2 regions of the Alloalcanivorax venustensis genome follow, and region 2 is predicted to be linked to the other one. Evidence: predicted binding sites of a transcription regulator. Region 2 holds the regulator's gene; the other holds the start of a gene.
What was found. The regulator PhoB, encoded in region 2, activates phosphate uptake and scavenging genes when phosphate is short. The targets are predictions, from matches to a motif close to TGTCATANNNNTGTCANA.
Positions count from the first base shown of each region.

Region 1: the regulator PhoB is predicted to act here: its motif matches at 2,829-2,846, upstream of ppk1 (polyphosphate kinase 1).

Region 1 is NZ_CP179934.1:938,181-948,450, reverse strand. It holds gene hemB (porphobilinogen synthase) at 1-493, shown strand, start outside; gene ACMG4O_RS04520 (TonB-dependent siderophore receptor) at 628-2,724, opposite strand; gene ppk1 (polyphosphate kinase 1) at 2,883-4,970, shown strand; gene ppx (exopolyphosphatase) at 4,983-6,482, opposite strand; gene trxA (thioredoxin TrxA) at 6,706-7,032, shown strand; gene rho (transcription termination factor Rho) at 7,484-8,743, shown strand; gene ACMG4O_RS04495 (TonB-dependent receptor) at 8,825-10,270, opposite strand, start outside.
Region 2 is NZ_CP179934.1:724,236-734,505, reverse strand. It holds gene znuB (zinc ABC transporter permease subunit ZnuB) at 1-669, shown strand, start outside; gene ACMG4O_RS03500 (MATE family efflux transporter) at 672-1,982, shown strand; gene ACMG4O_RS03495 (hypothetical protein) at 1,963-2,334, opposite strand; gene ACMG4O_RS03490 (NAD(P)/FAD-dependent oxidoreductase) at 2,331-3,485, opposite strand; gene rd (rubredoxin) at 3,500-3,664, opposite strand; gene ACMG4O_RS03480 (chorismate--pyruvate lyase family protein) at 3,871-4,398, shown strand; gene ubiA (4-hydroxybenzoate octaprenyltransferase) at 4,407-5,297, shown strand; gene phoB (phosphate regulon transcriptional regulator PhoB) at 5,411-6,115, shown strand; gene phoR (phosphate regulon sensor histidine kinase PhoR) at 6,161-7,492, shown strand; gene ACMG4O_RS03460 (SlyX family protein) at 7,508-7,714, opposite strand; gene ACMG4O_RS03455 (TetR/AcrR family transcriptional regulator) at 7,758-8,354, opposite strand; gene ACMG4O_RS03450 (DUF2306 domain-containing protein) at 8,435-8,806, shown strand; gene ACMG4O_RS03445 (TMEM165/GDT1 family protein) at 9,040-9,588, shown strand; gene ACMG4O_RS03440 (YaeQ family protein) at 9,613-10,149, shown strand; gene ACMG4O_RS03435 (MFS transporter) at 10,144-10,270, opposite strand, start outside.

The DNA.
Region 1 (10,270 bases), 210 kb from region 2:
CATGATGGACGGCCGCATCGGCGAGATCCGCCAGGCCCTGGAAGGCCACGGCTTTCCGAACACCCGCATCATGGCCTACTCCGCCAAGTACGCCTCCGCCTATTACGGCCCGTTCCGCGACGCGGTGGGCTCGGCGGCGAACCTGGGCAAGGCGGACAAAAGCACCTACCAGATGGACCCGGCCAATTCCGACGAGGCGCTGCACGAAATCGCGCTGGACCTGGCGGAAGGCGCCGATGTGGTGATGGTGAAGCCGGGCATGCCCTACCTGGACGTGGTGCGCCGGGTGAAGGACGAGTTCAAGGTGCCGGTGTACGCCTACCAGGTGAGCGGCGAGTACGCCATGCACATGGCGGCGTTCCAGAACGGCTGGCTGGACCAGGACAAGGTGATGCTGGAATCGCTGCTGGCGTTCAAGCGCGCCGGCGCGGACGGCATTCTGACCTACTTCGCCAAGGCCGCCGCCATCAAGCTCGCCGAACAGAAAAGATAATTGCAGGTGCGGGCCTTGTGGGAGCGGGCCCCGCCCGCGAAAGGGAGCGAAGCTCCCGGCGGGATACCTGAGCTCTCTGGCATCTCGCCGGCCGGCTTTGCCGGCCTTTCGCGGGCGGGGCCCGCTCCTACAAGTCAGAAGTTGTAGCTTGCCTCGCCGAGGATCACGCGGCGCTCGCCGTAGCCACAGTCGAGACCTTCACCACGGCACCAGGACACATACTCCTTGTCCGCCAGGTTCTTGCCGGTCACGGTGAAGTCCCAGGGGCCGGTGCGGTAGCCGACCATGGCGTCGTAGAGCGTCACGGACGGTACTTCCGGACCGGCACCACTACCGTAGTCGCTGCCCACGGTATCGCCGACATAGCGCACCCCGGCACCGAAGCGGAAACCGCTTTCCAGTTCGTATTTGCCCCAAACCGAAGCGCTCTCTTCAGCGACGTACGCCAGCCGCTCACCGGTCTCATCCTCTCGGGCGTCCAGCTTGGTGTAGTTGGCCAGAACGCTGGCGTTGCCCAGCCGTTTTTTCACCGAGACCTCCCAGCCGTCCACCACGGCGCCGGTCTGCTCGACGCTTTGCGGATTGGCACCGTCAACAACGCGATTGGTTTCTTCGATATCAAACCAGGCCGCCGTGACGGCGAGTCCGTGACGCTGGGACAGGTACTTCACACCGGCCTCGCGCTGCTCGCCGGTGGTCGGATCGAGGCTTTCGCCGAAACCGTCCAGGCCGAGGTTGGGCACGAAGGATTCCGAGTAACTGATGTACGGCGACAGGCCGGAATCGAACCGGTACATCAGGCCCAGCCGCCCAGTGGTGGCGGTGTCGTCGGTATCGGTATCGACGCCGTCAGTGCCCAGCACCGTAGTGGTGGTATCGTCGTAACGCAGCGCACCGGATACCACCACACGGTCGATCTCCATATGGTCGATCACGTACACACCGGTTTGTCTGATGCGGTTGTCGTCTTTATCTTCCGGATCCAGCACCGCGTAATTCACATTGCCGTATTGCGGGTCATAAACGTTCAGATCGGTGCCGCCGCCGGTCGCGCTGAAACTGTTGTCTTCAGTCCACAGTGCGTTCTGTCGATCCACACCGATGGCCAGGGTATGCCGGGTGGCACCGAGGCGCAGGTCGCCTTCCAGCCGCGCATCCACATTGAAGATCTCGGTGCCTTTGTCCGCCATGTAAATGGTGCGGCCGATGGTACCGTCGGCGGCCGGTGCCGCCCCGATATTGGCCCAGTGCTCCCGGGTTTCGGTCTCGGTTTCGGTATAGCGGGCAGTGGTGGCGATCCCCCAGGTGTCGTTAAGGCGGTGATCGACGAACAGGGTGACTTCGTCCTTGCGGCGGTCATAGCGGTCCCAGTCCGGCTCGCCGACAAACGTCTCGGAACCGATGTCCCCCTGCGGACCGGGCTCCAGGGTGCCCTGGGTGGGCAGGAACTGGGCGGACACCGCACCGGTGTTTTCCTGGCTGTTGAAGAGCAGGCTGATGGTGGTGTCGTCGGAGGGCAGCCAGGTCAGCGAGGGCGCAAACACGTATCCGTTGTCGTCCACGTAATCCACCTGGGTGCCGCTGTCGCGCTTGAGCGCCACCAGCCGGTACAACAGCTTGCCGTCTTCGGACAGCGGCCCGGTGACGTCCGCCGCCAGCACCTTGCGATCGTAGGAACCGACCTGCGCGCGAAGCTCGCCCTGCTTCTCCGCCTTGGGCAGCTTGGACACGCCGTTGATGATGCCGCCCAGCTCCGCCTGACCGTACAACACCGACGAGGGCCCCTTGAGCACTTCGACGCGCTCCAGGCCATAGATGTTGGGCCGCACGCTGTTGTAGGAACCGTAACTGGCACGCAGGCCGTCCACGTAAAGCGAGGGCCTCAGCCCCCGCACCATGGCCGAATCGCCGCGGGTATCGAAGCCGAAATTAGCGCCATACACCCCGGACATATACAACAAGGAGTCCTGGATATTCTTGGCGCCGGTGTCTTCCATCAGCTCCCGGTCCACGGTCTCGATGGAGAACGGCTGGCGCTCCACCGGTACGTCCAGCTTGCCGGTGGAGGCCGGCTTGTCGACGTTGATGTAGCCGTCATCGGCGGGGCCTTCGGCGCCCACTTCCACCGGCGCCAGGGTACCGGCGTTGTTCTCCTGCTGGGCGGCGGCCAGCGCCGGCGCGGTCAGCAGCGTGATCAGAGCCGCCGCGGCGGCGAAATCTTGATTGAGCATGATGTTTCCCCAGGAATGACAGTTGGCTGACAAGCCACTAACGATAATCGTTCGCATTATACTTATCATTCCCGGCAAGTGAAGAGGGATCCTTGTCATCCTCTTGTCATGCTAATGTCATCCAATAGGTCCTTCCGCATCCAAGCTCAGGACTCGCAATGAACGCCAACACCGGTATCCAGGGCCCCGATTTGAGCAATCAGGACTTCTACATCAACCGGGAATTGAGCCTGCTGCAGTTCAACCTACGGGTACTCGAGCAGGCCATGGACGAGCACCATCCGCTGATGGAGCGTCTCAATTTCCTGCTGATCTTCTCTTCCAACATGGACGAGTTCTTCGAGATTCGCGTGGCGGGCCTGAAGAACCGTCTGGAAACCGGCACCGGGCGCCCGGGGCCGGACGGCATGCTCGCCGAGGAAGTGCTGGCCGAGGTGGCCCGCGTGACCCACGACGCCGTGCAGCGTCAGTACCATATTCTGCAGAACATCCTGCTGCCGGCGCTGGCCGAGGAAGGCGTGCACTTCTTGCGCCGCGAGGACTGGACGCCGGCGCAGACCGAGTGGGTGAAAAAGTACTTCCGCGACCAGATTTATCCGGTACTGACGCCCATCGCCCTGGACCCGGCGCACCCCTTCCCGAGGCTGGTGAACAAAAGCCTGAATTTCATTGTGTCGCTGGACGGCAAGGACGCGTTCGGCCGCTCCACCGGCCTGGCCATCGTGCCCGCGCCGCGCTCCCTGCCGCGCCTGATGCGGCTGCCGGAAGAGATCTGCGAGGACGGCAACGACAACTTTATTTTCCTGTCCTCGATGATCCACGCCCACGTCAGCGACCTGTTCCCCGGCATGAAGGCCACCGGCTGCTATCAGTTCCGGGTAACGCGCAACGCCGACCTGGAAGTGGATGAAGACGTGGAGGACCTGGCCAGCGCGCTGAAGGGCGAGCTGTTGTCCCGTCGCTACGGCGACGAAGTGCGCCTGGAAGTGGCCGACAACTGCCCCCGCGACCTGATCGAGTATCTGCTGGAGCAGTTCGAACTGACCGAGCAGGACGCCTACGAGGTGAACGGCCCGGTGAACCTGGCGCGCATGTTCACCAGCGTCAACCGGCCGCGCCTGCACTACCCGCCGTTCAGCCCCAAACTGCCGGCGGCGGTGAAGAAGCACGAGAGCATTTTCGAGGCCATCGACCAGGGCGACATCCTGCTGCACCACCCGTTCGAAAGCTTTTCACCGGTGGTCAATCTGCTCGCCGAAGCGGCCCGCGACTCCAAGGTGCTGGCGATCAAGCAGACGCTCTATCGCACCGGCACCAACTCGGAGATTCTGGACCACCTGGAGACCGCCGCCCGTAACGGCAAGGAAGTCACCGCGGTGGTGGAGCTGCGCGCCCGCTTCGACGAGGAGTCCAACATCGAGGGCGCGCGCCGCCTGCAGGAGGCCGGCGCCATGGTGGTGTACGGGGTGGTGGGCTACAAAACCCACGCCAAGATGCTGCTGGTGGTGCGCCGCGACGGCGAAGGCATCAAGCGCTATGCCCATGTGGGCACCGGCAACTACCACACCAAAACCACCAAGATTTACACCGATTACGGCCTGATGACGGCGGAAAAAGGCCTGTGCCAGGACGTGCACAAGATCTTTCAGGAGCTCACCGGCATGGGCAAGGCGGCGCGCCTGAAGCAGCTGAAGCACTCGCCGTTCACCCTGCATCCGAGCCTGGTGCAGTGGATCGATTTCGAAACCGAACAGGCCCTGGCCGGCAAGCCGGCGCGCATCATCGCCAAGTTTAATTCGCTCACCGAAGAGCAGATCATGCGGGCGCTGTACCGGGCCAGCCAGGCGGGCGTGCAGATCGACCTGATCGTGCGCGGCATCTGCTGCCTGCGCCCGGGCATCCCCGGGCTGTCGGAGAACATCCGCGTGCGCTCGGTGATCGGCCGCTTCCTGGAGCACACGCGCATCTACCATTTCCACCACGCCGGCGAGGACCTGGTGTACTGCTCCAGCGCCGACTGGATGGACCGCAACCTGTTCAACCGGGTGGAAACCGCCTTCCCGGTCAACGAACCGGCGCTCAAGGCGCAGGTGCTGGAGCAGGGTCTGGAGTATTACCTGCGCGACAACGGCCAGGCCTGGGAGCTGCACGGCGACGGCATCTACCGCCGCGTGCAGCGGGCCGAGCACGAGGCCCCGTTCCTGGCCCAGCAGGCGCTGCTTGAGGCTCTGTCCGGCGGCGCCTGAGCGGCGCCTCCGTCAGGTGGCGTCGGTCACCGTGAGCTGGTAGCCGGCGGCCTGGAAAAACTCCTGCTCCTGCTCCAGGTCGGCCAGGGTGAGCGGGTGCTCGGCCAGCCAGCCGGCCGGGAACACCAACTCCAGGGTGCGCTCGCCGGCGTTCAGGGTGAGCGGCGGCACCGGCGCGCCGTTGCGCGCGTGGTGCATGCGACAGGCCAGCCTGAGCAGCAGACACAACCGCAGCAGCCGGGCCTGTTCATCCTCGGGGCACTCCGCCAGCGTGGACAGCGGCACCTTGCGGCGGTGGCCGCGCACCAGCACCGCCACCGCCTGCTGGGCCTGGCGCGAGAAGCCGGGCAGGTCGGAATTGGACACCAGGTAGGCGCCGTGCTTGTGAAACTGGCTGTGCGACACCGCCAGCCCCACCTCATGCAGCAGGGCCGCCCAGCGCAGCGTGGCCTGCGCTTCTTCGTCCTCGAGATCCCAGTCGCCGGCGGCCTGCCGGTACAGGCCCCGGGCGGTTTCCCAGACGCGCTCGGCCTGGGCGCGCTCCACGTGGTGCCGATTCATCAGCGCCTGCACACTGCGCTCGCGGACGTCCTCATGGGCAAAGCGCCCCAACAGGTCGTACAGCAGGCCTTCGCGCAGGGCGCCGCTGGACACCTGCATGTGGGCCAGCCCCATCTGCTCGAAAATGCCCAGCAGAATCGCCAGGCCGGAGGCGAAAATCGCCTTGCGGTCGTCGCGCAGTCCTTTCAGCGACAGGGCGTCCGCGCTGCCCGCCTTGATCGCCTTGCGGCGCGCCTTGTCGAGCCCCTCCAGGCTGATGCCTTCGGTGCTCCAGCCGTTCTCCTCGCACACCTGGGCAATCGCCTTGATGGTGCCCGAGGCGCCCACCGCCTGGGCCCAGCCCAAACGGCGGTAGTTGGTTTCGATGGACAGCACTTCCTGACGGGCCGCGGTGACCGCCTTCTTGAACGCCGCCTCGGTGATCTTGCCGTCGGCGAAAAAGCGCTGCCCATAGCTGACACAGCCCATGTGCAGGGATTCGGTTTCCGTGGACTCGAAGCGCTCGCCGATTATCAGCTCGGTGGAGCCACCGCCGATATCCACCACCAGCCGCGCGCCGGCGTCATCGGCGAGGCTGTGCGCCACGCCCAGGTAGATCAGCCGGGCCTCCTCGCGGCCCGCCACCACTTCGATGTCGTGCCCCAGAGCGTGTTCGGCGCGGGCGATGAACTGGGTGGCGTTGCGCGCCATGCGCAGGGTGTTGGTGCCCACCACGCGCACATTGCCGCGGGGGATGCCCTTGATGCGCTGGGCGAAGCGGCTCAGGCAGTCCAGCGCCTGGGTCTGGGCGTCTTCGTCGAGGCGGTTGTCGGGCCCCAGGCCGGCGCCCAACTGCACCTTTTCGGACAAACTTTCCAGGACCCGCACCTCGCCCTGGGCCTGCCGGGCCACCACCATGTGAAAACTGTTGGACCCCAAATCGATGGCGGCCAGATGTTCAGGTTGTCGCAAAACCCCTCTCCTTGACGGTCCAGAGCCGGCCGTGAAACGGCCCCGAGCGGGCGCCACGCGGGCGTTCCCGCTGCTTCGGCGCGCCGCCGATAGGCGCGCTCTGTCGGCACCATTGTTCGGCGCGCTTGAAATCCGCGCGCCAGACCCCGATATTAATCGACCTGTGACGGCGTCGGCTGCGTGTCGGCGTCATCATCCCGCGAAAGCCTAGCAGGAGATTTCAATGAGCGGCGAGATTATCAACGTGACCGACGCGGATTTCGAGGAGAAAGTCCTGAAAGCCGACGGTCCGGTTCTGGTGGACTACTGGGCGCCCTGGTGCGGCCCCTGCAAAATGGTAGCGCCGATCCTGGAAGACCTGTCCGGGGATTACGCCGGCAAGCTCACCATTGCCAAGCTGAACATCGACGAGAACCCGGACACGCCCAAGAAGTACGGCGTGCGCGGCATCCCCACGCTGACCGTGTTCAAGAACGGCGACGTGGAAGCCACCAAGGTCGGCGCTCTGTCGAAGTCCCAGCTCACCGCGTTCCTGGACAGCACGCTCTGATCCAGCCGGTGAATGCGCCACGGGCCCTCCGGCCCGTGGCCGCCCTTGCCTCTCACGGACTGCGCGTCCCGGACTAGACAGCCCTCCGGCCCGGTGGTACATTCCCGAATCAACGTATTCGCACCCTCTGGCAGGGATCTCTAATTCGTACGTTTCTGAGCGTCCTTTTTCCGAGATAGTTATCCTGTCCGGCCCCTGGCATTCAGGCCCCGCCGACGGATGATTTGCAAGGGTTTCATCGTTTATCGCTCCCGCTGAATGCGTCAGCCTTAGCCAAGCAGGCCCCGTTCTCCACGATGTCCCCGACCTTGGGAGACCGTGAAACGGCCCCTGCGAATGCAAATGAATCAATAAGAAATTCCGAGGCTCTCCGGCCCGGATCCGACCATCGAGAGACACCAATCCAAGGTGTATTCCGTCAATTCATTTCTGGACATCCTGTAAAACACCAATGAATCTTTCCGAACTGAAACAGAAGCCGATCGGCGAACTTCTGGATATTGCCAAGGAACTCGGCCTGGAGAACCTGGCGAGAACCCGCAAACAGGACGTTATCTTCTCCATCCTCAAGCGAGCCGCCAAGAACGGCTCGGACATCTACGGTGATGGGGTGCTGGAAATTCTGCAGGACGGCTTCGGCTTCCTGCGCTCCGCGGAAGGCTCTTACCTGGCCGGCCCGGATGACATTTACGTGTCGCCCAGCCAGATACGTCGCTTCAACCTGCGCACCGGCGACACCATCGCCGGCAAGATCCGGCCCCCCAAGGATGGCGAACGCTACTTCGCCATGCTCAAGGTCAGTGAGATCAACACCGACCGGCCGGAAAACGCCAAAACCAAGATCCTGTTCGAGAACCTGACCCCGCTGTTCCCCACCGAGCGGATGGTCATGGAAGTCGGCAACGGCTCCACCGAGGACATCACCGCCCGGGTGATCGACCTGGTGGCGCCGATCGGCAAAGGCCAGCGCGGCCTGATCGTGGCGCCGCCCAAAGCCGGTAAGACCATGCTTCTCCAGGGTATCGCCCAGTCCATCGCCCGCAACAACCCCGAAACGCACATGATCGTGCTGCTGATCGACGAGCGGCCCGAGGAAGTGACCGAGATGTCACGCACGGTGCGCGGGGAAGTGGTGGCCTCCACCTTCGACGAACCGCCGGCCCGCCACGTGCAGGTCGCCGAGATGGTGATCGAGAAAGCCAAGCGGCTGGTGGAACACAAACAGGACGTGGTGATTCTGCTCGACTCCATCACCCGTCTGGCGCGCGCCTACAACACCGTGCAGCCGAGCTCCGGCAAGGTGCTCACCGGTGGTGTCGACGCCCACGCCCTGGAAAAGCCCAAGCGCTTCTTCGGCGCGGCGCGGAACATCGAGGAAGGCGGCAGCCTGACCATCCTCGCCACCGCCCTGGTGGAGACCGGCTCCAAGATGGACGAAGTGATCTACGAGGAGTTCAAGGGCACCGGCAACATGGAACTGCACCTGGACCGCAAGGTGGCGGAAAAGCGTGTGTTCCCGGCCATGAACATCAAGCGCTCCGGCACCCGCCGCGAAGAGCGGCTGGTGAGCGAGGACGAGCTGCAGAAGATGTGGATTCTGCGCAAGGTCCTCCATCCGATGGACGAAATCGGCGCCATGGAATTCCTGATCGACCGCATGAAGCAGACCAAGACCAATGCGGAATTCTTCGATTCCATGAAGCGCAAGTAACAGCGGCGGTCTTTCCACAAGGCCCCGTTACGAAAAACGCCCCGGTGATCGCCGGGGCGTTTTTCGTTTCAGGGCCGGGGTTCAGAACGCGCGCTGCACGCTCAGCCGCCAGGTGCGCGGCAGAATCGGGTGGTAGTGCAGGTCCTCCACCCCCGCCGCCGGCTCGCCCTGCAGGCGGGACGCGTAGAAGTAATCGATATCGTGGTCGCCGGAATCGGCCAGATTCAGCACCTCCACCGCCAGCTCCCAATCGCCGCCACGCCAACCCGCCTTGACGTTCTGAATGGTGGTGCTGGACGACTCCTGATCCGAGAATGAATCCAGCGGCCGCGGGCCCAGATGCCGAATACGGTAACCGCCGAACCAGTGGCCGCTATGGTAGTGGGCGCCGGCGCCAATCACCCGATCGGGCGCGCCTTCCACATAGTCCCCCTCTCCGGGTTCATCATCCCGGTAGCGGGCACGGGTGGCCGCCAGCTCCAGGTCCAGGGACAGCCAATCGGTGGGGTTATAGAACACATTGAACTCCACCCCGCGCCGCAGGCTCGGCCGCCCAGCCTCGGTGTTGCCGGCGTCGCCCACGAACAGCAGCTCCGAATCCAGCCGCAGCTGCCACAGCGCCAGCGACATCTCCAGATTCCGTGCCGGGTAGAAACGCGCGCCCAGCTCCTCGCCGCGCGAGCGCACCAGCGGATCCACCTTTTCCGCCGCCGAACCGTCCAGCGGGTCCACTTCAATGGTGGTGCCGCGGGCGTCGTTACTGTGGAAGCCGAAACCACTTGAGAGGTAATACTCGGCCTGTTCGCTGGCCAGCCACACCAAACTGAATTTGGGGCTGACGATGCCGTCGTCCGCATTGCCGGAATTGGCGGACAGGTCGACGCCGTTTTCGTTGATGCCGGCGCGGTCGTTCACATCGAAGTAATAGTGGTCATAGCGAAGCCCGGCGGTGGCCCGCCAGCGCTCGGCGAGCTGAAACTCCAGGCTGCCGAACACTCCGGCGGCGGTTTGCGACACCTCGTCGCGACGCACCGTGCCGATACGTTGCCGCCCGGCGCTGCTGAACAGGCCCACATCGCGGATGTCGTCGTACCGCAGGCTGAGCCCCCAGCGGCCGGTCACCGGCATGCCGGCCAGACGCAGATCGTTATTGAACGACACCTCACCGCCATAGACGCCACGCTCATCCACCTGCTCGAACTCGTCGCCGTTGGCCGGATCGTCCAGGAAGTAGGTGAAGTTGGACCAAAGATTGAGCCCGTAGTCGATGGCGTAAATCGTGCCCTGCTGGCGCGGGTTACTCCAGGAGAGCGACAGAGAATAGCGCTCGCTTTCACCGCCGGCGTCCTCATCCAGGGAGCCGAGCTCATCGATCAGACCGGAGCGCACCGCCCGCCGGGGGATCTGATCGGCGCTGTTCCAGCGGTTGCTGTAGCCCATCACCGTGGTGGTGTAGCGGGTATCGCCCTGGTTCCAGCCATAGCGAAGCAGACCGTTATACTTCTCCACGTCTTCGCTGACGTCCTC
Region 2 (10,270 bases):
CACGGCGCCCTGCTGGGCGCGGCCCTGGCCCTGGCTCTGGACGTGAACCTGTACGTCGCCGTGGTGGTGGCCTGCCTGGCCATCGCCGGCGCCCTGGCGGGGCTGCAGCAGCAGCGCCAGATCACCGGCGACACCCTGCTGGGCATCGTCGCCCACACCACCCTGGCGCTGGGCGTGATCGCCATCAGCCTGCAGAAGAGCGTGCAGGTGGATCTGTTCGCCTACCTGTTCGGCGATCTGCTGGCGGTGAACTGGGGCGACGTGCTGGCGCTGTGGGCCGGCGCGGTGCTGATTCTGGTGCTGCTGGCCTGGCACTGGCGGGCGCTGCTCAGCATCACCGTGAACGAAGACCTGGCCCAGGTGGAGGGCGTGCCGGTGACCCGCACCCGGCTGATCCTGATGCTGCTGCTGGCGCTGCTGATCGCCGGCGCCATCCGCACCGTCGGCGTGCTGCTGATCACCTCGCTGCTGGTGATCCCCGCCGCCGGCGCCCGCCGCCTGTCGCGCACCCCGGAACAGATGGCCGCCCTGGCCAGCCTGCTGGGGCTGGCCGCCGTGTCCCTGGGGCTGGCGATGAGCTGGTACGCGGACACTCCGGTGGGCCCGTCGATCGTGGTGGCCGCCGCCGTGCTGTTCGGCTTCACCCTGCTGCGCCGACCCGACGCCTAGCCATGATCGCGAAGGACCCCGCCCTGGACCGCCGCATCTGGATGCTGGCGTGGCCGTTGCTGCTCTCCAATATCACCGCGCCGCTGCTCGGCCTGGTGGACACCGCCGTGGTCGGCCATCTGGATTCGCCGGTGTATCTGGCGGCGGTGGCGCTGGGCAGCAACGTCTTCATGTTTCTGTATTTCTCGTTCAACTTCCTGCGCATGGGCACCACCGGGTTCACCTCCCAGGCGCGCGGCGCCGGTGAGGCGACTCTGGTGGTGCTGCTGCGGGCGCTGCTGTTGTCGACGCTGGTGGGCAGCGCGCTGATCCTGCTGCGGCCGCTGCTCAGCGACGCGGCGCTGTGGTTGCTGGGCGGCAGCGACGAGGTGCAGGGGCTGGCGCGGGAATACATCGGCATCCGTATTCTCGGCGCGCCGGCGGCGTTGGGGAATTTCGCGCTGATCGGCTTCGCCATCGGCCTGCACCGCACCAGCGTGCCGCTGAAAATGACCGTTCTGATGCACTCCAGCAATGTGCTGCTGGATGTGCTGCTGGTGCAGGTGTGGCATTTCGATGTGCGCGGCGTGGCGGTGGCCAGCGCCGTGTCCGAATACCTGGGCCTGGCCGGCGGGCTGTTCTGGCTGCGCCGGGAGATCTTCGGCGCCGCCTGGCGGGCGCTGCCGGTGGGCGCGCTCAAACAGGTGGCGCCGATGCTGCAACTGCTGGCGGTGAACCGGGATATTTTTATCCGCAGCCTGGCGCTGCTGACGGTGTTTTTCTTCTTCACCGCCCAGGGCGCGCGGCTGGGCGACACGGTGCTGGCCGCCAACGCGGTGCTGATCACCTTCCTGCTGCTGCTCAGCAATACCCTGGACGGTTTCGCCAACGCCGCCGAGGCCCTGGTGGGCGACGCCACCGGCCGCCGTGACCGGCGCGCCCTGGGCGCGGCGGTGGCCGGCACCGGCAAGTGGACGCTGATCATCGCCGCGGCGGCGCTGCTGGCCTTCGTCGCCGGCGGCGGCCCCCTGATCCGCCTGCTCACCGATCTGCCGGGGGTGCGCGACACCGCCACCACCTACCTGCCCTGGATGCTGTTGCTGCCGCTCACCGCCAGCGCCGGCTTCTGGCTGGACGGCGTGTTCGTGGGCGCCACCCTGGCCCGGCAGATGCGCAACACCATGATGGTGGCCACGGCGTTGTTCTTTCCGGTCTGGTGGCTGACCAGCGGCTGGGGCAATCACGGCCTGTGGCTGGCCATGAATCTGTTCATGGCCAGCCGCGGCGTGCTGATGGGGTGGGTGTGGTACCGGATCAGCGCTTGGGCAGAATGAACTTCATCAGGGTCATGAACCACATCAGGTGGCCGGGGTCGCCTTCCACCTTGATGTCGCCGGCCTGCATGCCTTCCATGAACGCCATCTGGTTCTTGCCGGAGGCCTTGAGGGTGCGGAACGCGTAGTCCGCGTCCTTGAAATTGAGGGTCACGGACGGCGTCGGGTGCAGGCCCCGGCGGCTGGTCACCCGGTCCGGCTGGAAGTGATACCAGCGCGCCACGCCGCCGTTGAAGGTGCGCCACTGCATCACCACGTCGCGGTGCGCGAGCTGCTTGCGGAAGCCCTCGTCGCGGCCGGCCAGCCAGGCGAGTCGCCAGCCCAGGACCATCAGGATCAGACGGAACTTCATGGCATCAGCGCCGGAAGCTCTTTATTGAGCTTCATTTTTTCCTTCACCGCGTCACCGGTGAGGGCGTAGCCGCGCAGGTTGCCGTCGCGGTCGCGGAACAGGGCCTTGACGGTGTTGCCCTCTTCCTCGGTGTCCCAGTCGCCTTCCAGCTCTTCGGGCACCGGGCACACCACCACCGGGCAGGCCGGCGTCTTGATGGTCACCGGCATCACGCCGTAGCTCACCGGCGTCGGCTCGCTGGCCAGGGTCTTGGCCAGCGCCCGGGCGGACGCCATCAGCGGCAGCACATAGGGCAGCACATGGCCCTGCACTTCGGCGCAGTCACCCAGGGCGTAGACGTTGTCGGCGCTGGTGCGCAGGCTCTGGTCGGTGACGATGCCCCGGTTGGTCTTCAAACCGGCGTCCTTGGCGATGCCGATGCGCGGCCGCAGGCCGATGGCGGCGAGCACCACGTCGGATTCCAGGTGGGTGCCGTCGGAGAGCTCGGTGACCAGCTTGTCCGGGTTGTCCTTGCCGTGGTGCACGGCCTTGGCCAGGGGGCCGAAGTGGAAACGCACACCCAGGTCTTCCAGGCCGCGGCCGACGGCGGCGGAAGCCGGCTCCGGCAGCAGCATGGGCAGGCAGCGGCCCATGGGCTCCACCAGGTTGACCTGGAAGCCGCCGTTGGAGAGGTCGTTGGCGAATTCGCAGCCGATCAGGCCGCCGCCGAGAATGGTGACCTCACGCTTGCCCTCCAGGGCCTGGCGGAAACGGCCGTAATCCATCAGATCGTTGACCGAGAACACCTCGCCGACGGCGTCGCCTTCCAACGGCGGCGTCCAGGTGTCGGCGCCCAGGGCCAGCACCAGGCTGCTGTAATCCAGGTGATCATCGGGCAGCAGCACGCGCTGTTTGTCGGTGTCGATGCCGGCCACGTGGACGCCGGTGCGCACCGTCACGTTGAACTGCTCGGCGACCTGCTCGGGGGTCGCCATGGCCAGCTCATCGGCGGTTTTTTCCTTGGTGAAGCCGGTGGAGAGCATGGGCTTGGAGTAATTACGCCCGTCGTCGGCGGTGAGCACCACCACCGGCGTCTCTTTATCCAGCTTGCGGAATTCCTTGACCGTGTTGAAGCCGGCCAGGCCGGAGCCGATGATCACGATTGGATTCATGGGAGTGTCCTGTTTCAGATTTCCACCATCTCGAAGTCTTCTTTGCCGACGCCGCAGTCCGGGCACACCCAGTCATCGGGAATGTCGTCCCACTTGGTGCCGGGTTCGATGCCCTCTTCAGGCAGGCCTTCTTCCTCGTCGTAAATAAAGCCGCAAACCACGCATTCCCATTTTTTCATGCTGAACCTCGTCTGGTCGGGGGAAGCCGGGCCCGGTACGCGGGCCCTTCCAGGGGCCGCTAACGTATCCACGGGCGCGTGAAAAATCAATGACAGCGGATAATGGTAGCGTTGCCCGACGGCCGACGTCTTGCCGATCCGCGCTTCATGGGCCATAGTCGCGCGCTCGAGATCCCGCGCCCCGGGCGCGAGCAAAGCGAGTCCCCATGCCCGATACCGCAATGCGCGCCGACGCCCGCTGGCGTCCCCAGGAACAGCTCAGCCTGCCGCCGCTGGTGCGCGACTGGCTGGCCGACCCCGGCTCCCTGACCGCCCGCCTGCGCCTGTACGGCGCCTTCCGGGTGGTACCCCGTGAGGACCGCATTATTCGCCCCACCCTCGCCGAGCAGCAGCTGCTGGGCCGCATCGGCCGTGGCCGCGCCCTGGTGCGGGAAGTCACCCTGCTGGTGGACGAGGAGCCGATGGTGGAGGCGCGCAGCGTGCTGCCGCTGGCCAGCCTGCGCGGACCCAACCGCGGCCTGGCGCACATGGGCAGCCGCTCGCTGGGCAGCGAGCTGTACCGGCGGCCCATGGCGCGCCGTGACCGGGTCTGGGTGCGCCACGGCGCCGCCCCCTCTGGCCAGACGCCCTGCTGGGGGCGACAATCCCGGTTCATCAAGCGCGGCCGGCCCTTGCTGGTGGCCGAGCACTTCCTGCCCGCGCTATGGCGGCGGGTCGAGGACATGGATCGCTGAGGACGCCTATGCTGGCTTTCGTGGAACACCGCTACCCCGCTCTCTGGCCCTGGATCCAGCTGATGCGCCTGGACCGGCCGATCGGCAGCATGCTGCTGATGTGGCCCACCCTGTGGGCGCTGTGGATCGCCGGCGGCGGCACGCCCAGCCTCAAACACATCGTCATTTTCGTGCTGGGGGTGTTCGTGATGCGCGCCGCCGGCTGCGTGATCAACGATTTCGCCGACCGCGACTTCGACGGTCATGTCACGCGCACCCGGGGCCGGCCGCTGGCCACCGGCGCCCTGTCCGCCCGCCAGGCGCTGATGCTGTTCGCCGCCCTGGGGCTGATCGCGCTGGGCCTGGTGCTGTGCCTCAACCGTTTCACCCTGGTGCTGTCGTTCGGCGGCCTGGGGCTGGCGGTGCTGTACCCCTTCACCAAGCGATTTACCTATCTGCCGCAGCTGTTCCTGGGCGCCGCCTTCAGCTGGGCGATTCCGATGGCGTTCGCCGCCGAGACCGAGAGCGTGCCGGAAATCGCCTGGCTGCTGTTCACCACCAACCTGCTGTGGACGGTGGCCTACGACACCGAATACGCCATGTGCGACCGGGAAGACGACCTCAAGGTGGGCATTAAAAGCACCGCCATCCTGTTCGGTGATCTGGACAAGGTGATGGTCGGCGCGCTGCAGGTGCTGACCCTGGTGGCGCTGTGGGTGCTCGGCCAGCGGCTGGGCTTCACCTGGCCCTGGTATCTGGGCCTGGCCGGCATGGCGGCGGGCTTCGCCCATCAGCAGTGGCGCATCCGCTACCGCGAGCCCTGGCCCTGCTTCCACGCTTTTCTAAGCAACCACTGGGCCGGGGCCAGCGTGTTCGCGGGACTTTATTTTCAATACCTGCTGGCCGCGCCCGGCCCGTGATCGCGGGCGGCGGGGTCGCCGCCGCCGCGAGAAGCGTGCAAAGTTGTCATCATCATGTCATAAAAAGGCAATGTAATAGGGGCACTTAAATGGGCAACCCCTGAGAATAAGCCATGTCCCGTAATCGAATTCTGATTGTTGACGACGAACCCGCGATCCGCGAAATGGTGGCGGTGGCGCTGGAGCTGGCGGATTTCGACGTGCTGGAGGCGGACAACGCCCAGCGCGCCCACGAGTACATTGTCGACGAGCGACCGGACCTGGTGCTGCTGGACTGGATGTTGCCGTCGGTGAGCGGTATCGAGCTGGCCCGGCGCCTCAAGCGCGAGGACGCCACCGCCGAAGTGCCGATCATCATGCTTACGGCGAAGAGCGAAGAGGACAACAAGATCCAGGGCCTGGACGTGGGCGCCGACGACTACATCACCAAGCCGTTTTCCACCCGCGAGCTGATCTCGCGCATCAAGGCGGTGCTGCGCCGCACCTCGGTGGTGGCGGCGGAGAAAGCCATCGACGTGGAAGGCCTGTGCCTGGACCCGGTGAGCCACCGGATCAGCGCCAACGGCGACCCGGTGGACATGGGCCCCACGGAATACCGCCTGCTGGAGTTCTTTATGAGCCACCAGGAGCGGGCCTACTCGCGCACCCAGTTGCTGGACCAGGTGTGGGGCGCCAACGTCTACGTGGAAGACCGTACCATCGACGTGCACATCCGGCGCCTGCGCAAGGCGTTGTCGCCGCACGGGTTCGATGGTTTCATCCAGACGGTGCGCGGGACCGGTTACCGGTTCTCGGTGAAGTCCAGTCAGGCGTCATAATGATCGGGTCCGCGACGCGGACCAACGGAGCCGGAAGGGCGGTGAATGAAAGATCCGGCGGGCATGAAAGCCAGTCTCGGCAAGGAAGTGAACCGCATCGTCATCCTGGTGGCGGTGTCCGTGGCGGTTTGTCTGGCCCTGCGCAGCATCTGGCCGCTGGTGGCGGGCCTGTCGCTGTATATCATCTGGAGCACCCGGCAGCTGTTCGCCCTGTACGCCTGGCTGGTGCGCGAGGAGCACACCGAACCGCCGGACAGCGTCGGCCTCTGGGGTGAGTTCTACACCCGCCTGGAGCACCTTTTCCAGAAGGAACGGCGCGCCCAGGACAACCTGCAGAGCATCATCGTGCGCGCCCAGCAGTCGGTGAACGCCCTGGAGGACGTGGTGGTGCTGATCGACCAGCACGGCTACCTGGAATACTGGAACCACGCCGCCGGCCGGCATCTCGGCTTCCGCGCCGACAAGGACCTGGGCCAGCCGCTCACCAACCTGATCCGCCACCCGCGTTTCACCGACTACCTGACCCAGGGCGATTTCCGCGAACCGCTGGAGATACCCTCGCCGGTGGACGACAACCGCATCCTGCAATTGCGCATCACCGAGTTCGGCGTCGGCGATCAGCTGATTCTGGCCCGGGACGTGACCCGCATTCACCACCTGGAACAGATGCGCAAGGACTTCGTGGCCAACGTCAGCCATGAGCTGAAAACGCCGCTCACGGTGCTCAAGGGCTACCTGGAAACGCTGCTCGACACGGTGCCCGAGGAGCAGACCCGGCTGCGCCGGGCGCTGACGCAAATGGACGCCCAGAGCCAGCGCATGGAGGCGCTGGTGCAGGACCTGTTGCTGCTGTCGCGCCTTGAGAACACCGAGGCGGACAACCTGCAACAGGCGGTGGCGGTGCACGGCATGCTGCAGCGCATGCGCGAAAGCGCCCTGGCGCTGGCGCCGGAGAAGCAGCAGACCATCGAGCTGGACGTGCCGGAAAGCGCCCGCCTGATCGCCAACCCGGCGGAACTGGAAAGCGCCTTCGGCAACCTGATCGTCAACGCGGTGAAATACACCCCCGCCCACGGCGTGATCCGCATTCACTGGTGGCAGGACGCCGACGGCGCCCACCTTTCGGTGCGCGACAACGGCATCGGCATCGACCCGGCGCACATCCCCCGCCTCACCGAGCGTTTTTACCGGCCGGACAACAGCCGCGTCACCCAGACCGGCGGCACCGGCCTGGGGCTGGCCATCGTCAAGCATGTGATGATCCGCCATAACGGCAAGCTGGAGATCAAAAGCGAGCTCGGCAGCGGCAGCAACTTCACCTGCCATTTCCCCGCCAGCCGGCTGGTCAGCAAGCCCACCGCCCTGGCCAGCGGCTGACCGTCCGCCGGCGTTTTAATAGTGCGGCGGCGGGGCGTCCTCGATGCGCAGGGCGGCGAGCTCCTCGCTCTGCTCCACCACCCGGTCCACCAGTTTGCGGTAGGCGGCTTCCAGCTCGTCGAGCTTGCGCTGCTGGTCACTGACGATCTGATTAAGGCTGGCCACCAGGTCTTCCTGGTAGGCCAGTTTGGTTTCGATATCGAGAAAGCGGTCGTCGCTCATGGGCTCTCCTGACGTGGGCCTGGCGCGGGCCGGCAGTATAGCGCTAGACGGTGTCCGCCAGCACCGCCTCCGCCAGCCCCAGCGGATCCTCCTCCAGCCAGTCCAGCTGACCGTCCAGCAGCAACTGCCCCAACCCGTGCACCAGCGCCCAGGCGCGCAGCGCCGCCCGGGTCACGCTGTCCGGGTCCGGCTCGCCGCCGGGCCAGCCACGCGACACCGCCTGGCGCAGGGTCTCGAACGCCGCCCGCGAGGCCTCGCGCAGCTCGTCTTCGCGGCGGTGCGGCGGAATCACGCTGAACATCAAGCGGAACAGCGCCGGGTTGGCGTGGGCGAAGCGAATATAGCTGCGCCCCCCGGCCAGCAGTTTTTCGTCGCCCTCCGCCCGCGCTTCGGCCTCGCGCTGGGCGGCGCTGAGGCGCCGGAACCCCTCCGACGCCAGCGCCTGCAGCAGCGCGTCCTTGTTGGCGAAATGGCGGTAGCTGGCGTTGGCGGTGACGCCCACCCGGCGGGCCAGCTCGCGCAGGCTGAAGCCGCCGTCGCCGCTTTCCGCCAGCAGCACCAGGGCCTCGTCCACCAGGGCCCGGCGCAGGTCGCCGTGGTGGTAGCGGTCCGGAGAGGGATCCTTGTTTGATGTTGACACTGTACACATCCTTTTCTATCTTATGTTCACAGCATACACATTAAGCCGGTACGGGCCCAGCCCGCCGGGGGAGAAAAGTGATGGTGGCGGTCTGGATTCATCTCGTCGCGGCGCTCTGGGCGCTGGTCTTCGGTGCCGTGCAGTTGCTGTCCGCGAAGGGGTCGCGGCGGCACCGCTGGCTCGGCTGGTCGTGGGTGCTGGCCATGGTGGTCACGGCGGTGTCGTCGTTCTGGCTGAGCGGCGGCCTGGCGCTGCTGGGGCCGTTCAGCGTGATACATCTGCTGTCCGTGTGGACCCTGGTGTGCCTGGTGATCTCGATGCTGGCGGTGCGCCGCCGGCGCCTGGATACGCACCGTAATTTCCTGGTGGGTGCCTATCTGGGGCTGGTGGGCGCCGGGCTGGGTACCCTGGCGCCGGGCCGGCTGATCAGCGGCTGGCTGTTCGGCGCTTGATTTAAATCCCTGCCGCGGCTAAGGTTTCCGCCGTCTTGGGGGAGTAGTCACCCGGGTTCCCACCCTGGACGGTCGTCAACATATTTGCGCCTCAATGCGCATGGTGGCCGTGTCCTCCGCCGCATCGGCGGATGGATCGACGAGACCTGAGACATTGTCTGCATTCCGCGGGGGCGGGATCGGTGGGCAGTGTCTCTGGTAATCGTTCGGTCCCGCCCCTGTAAGGTTTTCCGTTGGACGCTTTTCTCTCTTCCACCCTGCTGGTCGCCCTGGGCGAAATCGGCGATAAAACCCAGTTACTGTCGCTGGCGCTGGTGTGCCGGTTCCGCAAGCCCTGGCCGATCCTCGCCGGCGTGGTGGTCGCCACGCTGGTCAACCATGGCCTCAGTGTCTGGTTCGGCGACTGGCTGGCCGACGCCATTCCGGCGGACTGGCTGACCTGGATTCTGGGCGGCAGTTTTATCGCCCTGGGGCTGTGGATGCTGATCCCGGATAAGGACGAGGGCGTGGACGAGAGTGTCCGCTTCGGCCCCTTCCTCACCAGCCTGATCCTGTTCTTCATCGCCGAGATCGGCGACAAGACCCAGGTGGCCACCGTGGCCCTGGCAGTGCGCTTTCAGGAGTTCTGGCCGGTGCTTCTCGGCACCACAGCGGGTATGATCGCCGCCAACCTGCCGGTGATCTGGGTGGCCCACCGCCTCGCCGGCGAGCGTTTCGAGACCTGGGCCCACCGGATCAGCGCGGCGCTGTTCATCGCCTTCGGCGTCTGGGCGTTGATCTGACCGCGAATCACAGCGAGCTATGCCATGGCCCTTACCGCCACCATCTACAAAGCCGAACTCACCGTTTCGGATATGGACCGGGATTACTACGCCACCCATAACCTGACGGTGGCGCTGCACCCCTCGGAAACCGAGGCCCGCATGATGCTGCGGCTGATGGCCTTCGCCCGCCACGCCCACGAGGACCTGAGCTTCACCCGGGGCCTGTCGTCCACCGACGAGCCGGATCTGTGGCGGCACCACCCCAACGGCACCCTGGAAGAGTGGATCGAGCTGGGCATGCCGGATGAGAAGCGGCTGCGCAAGGCCTGCGGCCTGGCCGATGCCGTGGTGGTCTACACCTACGGCCGCCAGGCGCCGCTGGCCTGGCGCGAGGCCCTGGGCCGCAAGCTGGACCGCTTCGACAACCTCACCGTGCTGCGCGTGATGCCGGAAACCGAAGCGGCGCTGGCGTCCCTGGCCCACCGCCAGATGCGCCTGAACGCCATGATCCAGGACGGGCAGCTGTGGCTGGGGGACGACGGGGAAAGTGTGGCGGTGGCGCTGGAATCCCAGCTATAGCCGCGCCCGGCACAGGTAGAACAACCCCACCACCGGCCCCGGCAACAGCAGCCAGGCGACGCGCAGATCCAGCGCCGACCAGAACTCAGAGACCAGGAAGATCGCCGGAATGGTGAGCGCG